One region of the Aquamicrobium sp. NLF2-7 genome, then DNA from elsewhere that is predicted to be linked to it. Evidence: predicted binding sites of a transcription regulator. Region 1 holds the regulator's gene; each other region holds the start of a gene.

Region 1 (2,264 bases):
CCCGACAGGATGATGCCCCTGCCCTCAGACGCGGAAGGCCCCAGATCGGGCTCGAACTCGACCCCGCAGCAGCCAGCGTGGTGACGCTGATGCTGTCCCTCAACACCCTCTCCGCCGTCCGGCTCGATTATTCGGGAGCTGTTCTGGACGAAGAGCAGTTGCGGCTCGACACGCGCGCCCTCTCCCGCGAGGCGCTGATCGGCGAATGTGTGGCAGTGCTTCAACGATGCCTTGCTCACCCCGCCGCAAAGGCTGGCCCGCCATTGCGTATCGTGTTCGCGGTTCAGGGCATCACCGACGCGGAAGCGCGTTCCATGCTGTGGTCTCCGATCACCCCGCACACGGACATCCCCTTCACCGACATTCTGGAAGCGGAATTCTCTGTTCCCGTAACGGTGGAGAACGACTGCAACATGATGGCCGAGGCGCTGCGCTGGCGCGATCCGGCCCGCTATCGCGACGATTTCATCGCCATATTGCTCTCGCACGGCATCGGCATGGGGCTGGTGCTCAAGGGCGAAATGTTCACCGGCACCCATTCCTCAGGCGTCGAATTCGGGCACATGGTCCACCGGCCGGACGGGGCGCTGTGCCGTTGCGGGCGGCGCGGATGCATAGAAGCCTATGCAGGAAGCTACGCCATCTGGCGCAGCGCCGCCGGCCATGACCAGAACGAGGAACCCCGGGGCGATATTGGGGAAACGGAGATGCGGGCGCTGGCGGACGCTGCCCGGGACCATGAAGGACGCGAGCGCGAGGCGTTCCGCATCGCAGGCGAAGCGCTCGGCTTCGGCCTCGGCAGCCTGTTTGCGCTCATCGACCCTGCCCCGGTGGCATTGGTCGGCCTCAACGCGGCAGCCTTCGACCTGATCGAACCGGCCCTGCGCGATGCCATCGCACGCACTGCCGGCGGCCAGCATTCCGGCTCGATCAGCTTCAGCATCGAGCCGGATCAGATCGCCCTGCTGCGCGAAGGCTGTGCCATGCGCGCGCTGACTTACGTCGATGACAGGATTTTTGCCGGCGGGCGGTCCCTGCAGGACGGCCCGGCCGCGCGTCACTCTTCCCTGCCCGTCACTCTTCCCTGATCGCGTAGCCTGAGCCGCGAACGGTGCGGATCACGTCGGGCATGCGGCCGGTGTTGACCGCCTTGCGCAACCGCCCGACATGCACATCCACTGTGCGTTCGTCGATGTAGATCGTCTCGCCCCAGACATTGTCGAGCAACTGTCCGCGCGAGAAGACGCGGCCGGGATGCTGCATCATGAATTCGAGCAGGCGGAACTCGGTCGGCCCCAGCCGGATCTCGCTCTTCTTGCGGTAGACGCGGTGCTGCTCGCGGTCGAGCACGATGTCTCCCACCTTGAGTACAGAGGACAGCACCTCGGGCTTGGCGCGACGCAGAAGCGCCTTCACCCGCGCCACCAGCTCCGGCATGGAGAAGGGCTTGACCAGATAGTCGTCGGCGCCGGTGGAAAGGCCGCGCACCCGGTCGCTTTCCTCGCCGCGCGCCGTCAGCATGATGATGGGCAGCCGTTCGGTCTGCTCGCGCATGCGCAGGCGCCGGCACAATTCGATGCCTGAGATCGCCGGAACCATCCAGTCGAGCACCAGAAGGTCCGGCACGTTTTCCTGCAGCCGCAACTCGGCCTCGTCACCGCGCGTGACGATCTCGACCTGATAGCCTTCGGCTTCGAGGTTGTAGCGCAGAAGCACGCCCAACGGCTCTTCGTCCTCAACCACCATGATGCGGGGTGCGATCATGCTTCGTCTCCTCGATCCTGCTTCAAACCGCAGGTGCCGGTATGCCAGTCTCGTCCTGCTTGGGACGGTGAGCCGGCAACTGCTCGCCGGTCAGCACATAATAGGCATTTTCGGCAATATTGGTCACGTGGTCGCCAATGCGCTCCAGGTTCTTCGCACAGAAAAGCAAATGCGTGCAGGCCGTGATGTTGCGCGCGTCCTCCATCATGTAGGTCAGCAGTTCGCGGAACACAGAGGTGTATTTAACGTCGACCAGCTCGTCCTCGTCGCGCAGCCGCACCAGCCCTTCCGGGTTGCGCGCGCCATATTCGTCAATGACGCCCTGTACCTGCTCAAGAACCAGTTCGGACATGTCTTCGATGGAGCGGGCGAAGGCGCGCGGCACGCTCGACTGACCCACCGCATCGACGCGCTTGGCGATGTTCTTGGCCAGATCGCCGATGCGTTCGAGATCGCCGGCCATGCGGATCGCGCCCACGATGGCACGCAGGTCCTGCGCC
Region 2 (2,264 bases), 280 kb from region 1:
TGATGCGGGCCGGGGACTGGGTGGCATCGATGGTGAAGATCGCCGGTTGCGCGCCATAGACCGAATCGGAGACGGCATAGAGCTTGCCGGGCGTCTCAGGATCGGCGGCCAGGCCCGACAGCGCACCCCAGCCGATCGGCAGGCCGTTGGCGTCGTTTTCGGACTGGATCATCGGGTAGACCGGCTGGCCTTCGGCGCGCTCGAAGATCATCACATGCGAGCGGGCGCCGCCATCCTCGACCAGATCGGTTTCGTTGGCGGTGACGAAGAGGTTGCGGGCGGGAATGGCCAGCAGGCCTTCCGGACCGATGCCGGAGGGCAGCGCCTGGAGGAATTTCGGCTCCGCGCTGGTGTCCTCATAGACGCCGACCAGCGAGGCGCGCTCGGCGCCGACGAAGATCAGCTTCTGATCGCCATAGGCGCCGGCTTCCATGCCTTCGGGCTCGATGCCCTTCTTGTTGCGGTGCTCGGGATAATGGCCGAGCTGCGCTGCGATGTACTCGAAGCTGGCTGCGGATTCGTAGAGCACTTCGCCCGTCTTCGAGAAGATGGTGAAGCCGCGCGAGCCGCCTTTGTAGTCGCCCTCATTGGCGATGACGAGGCGGTCGTTGTCGAGCCACTGCACGGCGTCCGGCTCGCGTGGGGCGTTCTCGATCTTGCCGGTGAAGGAGAGCTTGCCGTCCTTTTTGGTGTCGACGTTTTCCAGCGAAACCGATCCGGCCGAAAAATGCGAGACGATCTCGCCGGTTTCGGCTTTCACGATGGCGATGTGGTTGTTCTCCTGCAGGGTCACGGCGATCTCGCCGGCCTCGTTGAAGTCGACGAATTCAGGTTCGGCATCTTCCGGCGCGATTTCGGCAAGGCCGTTCAGGTCGACGGTGCGGATGGTGGCGCAATCCGGTGCGCCATCCTTCAGCGAGACGATCTTGAGATTGCCGGCGGGAAGCTGCGGAAGTTCGCCGTCATTGAGGTCCTCGTCGCGCTCGTTCTCGATGGCGACGGCGAGGAAGCGGCCATCCTTGCTCACCGCCACCGAATCCGGCTGGCCGCCGAGATCGCAGGATGCTTCGATCGTCTTCGAGGCGATGTCGATGACCGTCAGGTTTCCGGAAGGCTCGGTGTAGCTCTTCGAGGTGTTGACGCCGGCCAGAACCCTGTTGCCGATGACGGCGACGGAGGTGGGCTCGCCGTCGATCCTGACGATGCCGCCGGCCTTCGGGGCTTTCGGGTCGGTAATGTCGATGAAGCCGACGGCGCCCAGCGGGCTGTCGGAATAGACGAGCGTGTTGCCGTCTTCAGTGGCGGTGATAATCTCGGAGGATGTCGCGGTTGCCGGATCGGTGCCTTCGGGCAAGTTGGAGGCAACCGGGAACGTGGCGATGCGGTTGAAGACCTGATCGGCGTGAGCCGGCAGGGAAACGGATGCGGCAAGTGCGACCATGGCCGCGACAAGTGACGAACGGGTGCGCATGAGATCTCTTTCCCTCATGAGAAGAATGCGCATTCCCTTTGTGCCATCGGTATTTCAGCCCGATGACGGTTTCGCGACACAAGCATGACGTTCCGGAGCGTGCTTCTTTCGGCCCGGATTTTCTTGCTCTCGGGCTCGAACGCGGTTATAGGAAAGCGGATTTTCCCTTTTTCGGTGGCTTGTAAAACCACCGCCCGCGTAACGGGACGCGGGCGAACGAGAGGATTTTATTCGATGGCAAATACGCTTCTCATGCCGAAGGCGACCGCCGTCTGGCTGGTCGACAACACCGCGCTTTCCTTCGACCAGATCGCCCAGTTCTGCGGCTTGCATCCGCTCGAAGTGAAGGCGATCGCCGATGGCGAATCGGCGCAGGGCATCAAGGGCATGGACCCGGTGATCACCGGCCAGCTCAGCCGCGAGGAGATCGCGCGCGGCGAGCAGGACCAGAACCATCGCCTGAAGCTTTCCGAGCCGAAGGTGCGGGTGCCCGAGACCAAGCGCAAGGGTCCGCGCTATACGCCGCTGTCCAAGCGTCAGGATCGTCCCAACGCGATCCTTTGGCTGGTGCGCAACCATCCCGAGCTGAAGGATGCGCAGATTTCGCGTCTGGTCGGAACCACCAAGTCGACCATCGAGCAGATCCGCAACCGCAGCCACTGGAATGCGGCCAATCTGGTGCCGATGGATCCGGTGACGCTGGGGCTGACCTCGCAGATCGACCTCGACATCGAGGTGCAGCGCGCTTCCCGCAACCGCGAGGTTCAGCCCACCGGTGATACGCTGCTGCCGG
Region 3 (2,264 bases), 700 kb from region 1:
TGCCGCGCGTGACGGCAGCGTCGAGCGCCTGCTGCGCGGTCTGCTGGCCGGCGAGCATCTTCTCGAACTCCTCGTTCTGGATATCGCGCACCTGCGGCAGGTTGGCGAGACGAACGCCCTTGGAGTTCTCGGTCGGCGCCTTGCCCATCATCTGCAGGATCGGCGTTTCGCGGCCGGGGTTCTTCTCGTAGAAGTCCGACCCTTTGGTGGCTTCATAGGCCGCCAGCGTTACCGGCAGATAGCCGGACTGCTCGTGCAGGAACTGCTGCACGTCGGTCTGCGACAGATAGTTGAAGAAGGCGGCAACGCCCTTGTACTGCTCGTCCGACTTGCCGGCCATCACCCACAGGCTGGCGCCGCCGGGCGTGGTGTTCTGCGGGCCCGCGCCGTCCTCGTCATAGGGGAGCTGGCCGATGCCGTAGTTCATGCCCGACTTGACGATGTCGCCAAGGCCGCCCGACGATTCGGTGAGAATGCCGCATTCGCCGGCGAGGAAGAGCTGCTTGGCCTCCGAGGTGCGGCCGCCATACTTGAAGGTTCCGTCCTTGGCCAGATCGGCGATGGACTGGAAGTGGTTGACGTAGAGCGGAGCGTTGATCTTCAGCTCGACGTCGCCGCCGGCAAGGCCGTTCTCATTGGTGCCGTAGGAAATGTTGTTCCAGGCGGCGAAATTCTCCAGATGGATCCAGGTGAGCCAGGTCGAGGTGTAACCGCAGGCAGCCGCACCGCTGGTCTTGATCTTCTTCGCCGCTTCGAAAACCTCGCCCCATGTCTTGGGCGGGTTGTTGACGTCGAGGCCGGCTTTCTCGAACACGTCCTTGTTGTAGTAGAGGATCGGCGAGGAAGAATTGTAGGGGAAGGACAGCATGGTGCCGTCGGGCTTCGAGTAGTAGGCGACGATGCCCGGCAGATACTGGCTCTTGTCGAATTTGAGGCCGGCGCCTTCCAGCACTTCGGCGACCGGGCGGATGGCGCCTTCGGCGGCCATCATGACGCCGGTGCCGACGTCGAAGACCTGAATGATGTCGGGGGCCTGACCGGCACGGAAGGCGGCTATGCCGGCATTCAGCGTCTCGGGATAGGTTCCCTTGAACACCGGAACGACCTCATAGTCGCTCTGGCTGGCGTTGAAGTCCTTGGCGATCTTGTCGACCACTTCGGCATTGGCGCCGGTCATGGCATGCCACCAGCTTATCTGGGTGGCCGCGATGGCGGAGGCCGAGGAATAGAGGGTGAGTGCGGTTGCAAGACCTGCTGCAATACCCAGAAGCTTCATCTTCATCTCCCGATACATGATTGACCAAATGGAGTTCAGTTCCGCGGTCGGAAGTATGGGGCGAATATGACAGACAGACAACAGCGGCGTGTCGATATGATGAAAGCCGGTTAAGGAGCGTGGAAAACTCCGGCGTTACTTAACGTCATCCAGAGCGGTTTCGATGAACCTGACGGCATCTGGCGTAGACCACTCGGCCGGACCGTTCATATGGGCAAGCAGGCAGCCTTCATCATCGACCAGCACGGTGACGGGCAGGCCGAGCGCAAGGCCCTTCGCCTTCAGCTCGTTGAAAGCGCCCATGGAATGGTCGCTGTAATAGGCAAGGCTCGAAACCTTGATTTCCTCCAGAAAGGCTTTCGGCTTTTCATCTCCTCCGGAATCGACGTTGATCGCGACCACCTCGAAATTGTCGCCGCCCATTTTCTGCTGCAACTCGTCCAGAGCCGGCATTTCGGCACGACAGGGCGCGCACCACGTCGCCCACAGATTGACCAGCACCGTTTTGCCAACATGGCCGGCAAGTGTAGCCGGCTTTCCATCGGGATCGTTAAAGGCAAGGCCGGTCATCGACTGGGGTGGATCGGCCGGCAGCATGGCGGCCACATGGCCGGTCGCGGCAGCGGCAACGGTTTTCGCACGCTCCGTTTTGGCGGCACATACGCGGTCATCTCCCGCCACAACGGCAGTTCCGGCCGCTGTGTTATTGCCTTCAAGCCCGCCGCTGACATATACCGCGAGCGCGCCGGCTGCGGCACCGGCCAGGAGGGCCGCAAGAATCAGGCGCGTGGTGGGGAAAAATTTTCTGCCGTCTGCCATTTTTTCAACTGCTCCGGGCACGGGTTATAGAGATGAGCGACAAGAAGGCCAGCAACCAGATGTGGGGCGGACGATTTGCCTCGGGTCCCGCCGCGATCATGGAAGCGATCAACGCCTCCATCGGCTATGATCGCAAGCTCTACGCGCAGGATATAAGAGGTTCGATCGC

Evidence for each region. The regulator PhoB, encoded in region 1, activates phosphate uptake and scavenging genes when phosphate is short. The targets are predictions, from matches to a motif close to TGTCATNNANCTGTCAT.
Region 2: MIC97_RS09920 (esterase-like activity of phytase family protein) is a predicted target of PhoB. The motif match lies at 1,534-1,550, and genes of this name have one in related genera.
Region 3: ugpB (sn-glycerol-3-phosphate ABC transporter substrate-binding protein UgpB) is a predicted target of PhoB. The motif match lies at 1,343-1,359, and genes of this name have one in related genera.

What each region holds. Positions count from the first base shown of each region.
Region 1 is NZ_JAKSED010000001.1:1,710,374-1,712,637, forward strand. Features, by position in the region: gene MIC97_RS08415 (ROK family protein) at 1-1,088, shown strand, start outside; gene phoB (phosphate regulon transcriptional regulator PhoB) at 1,075-1,764, opposite strand; gene phoU (phosphate signaling complex protein PhoU) at 1,787-2,264, opposite strand, start outside.
Region 2 is NZ_JAKSED010000001.1:1,994,512-1,996,775, reverse strand. Features, by position in the region: gene MIC97_RS09920 (esterase-like activity of phytase family protein) at 1-1,471, opposite strand, end outside; gene MIC97_RS09915 (DUF1013 domain-containing protein) at 1,706-2,264, shown strand, end outside.
Region 3 is NZ_JAKSED010000001.1:2,410,308-2,412,571, reverse strand. Features, by position in the region: gene ugpB (sn-glycerol-3-phosphate ABC transporter substrate-binding protein UgpB) at 1-1,276, opposite strand, end outside; gene MIC97_RS11890 (TlpA disulfide reductase family protein) at 1,412-2,095, opposite strand; gene argH (argininosuccinate lyase) at 2,128-2,264, shown strand, end outside.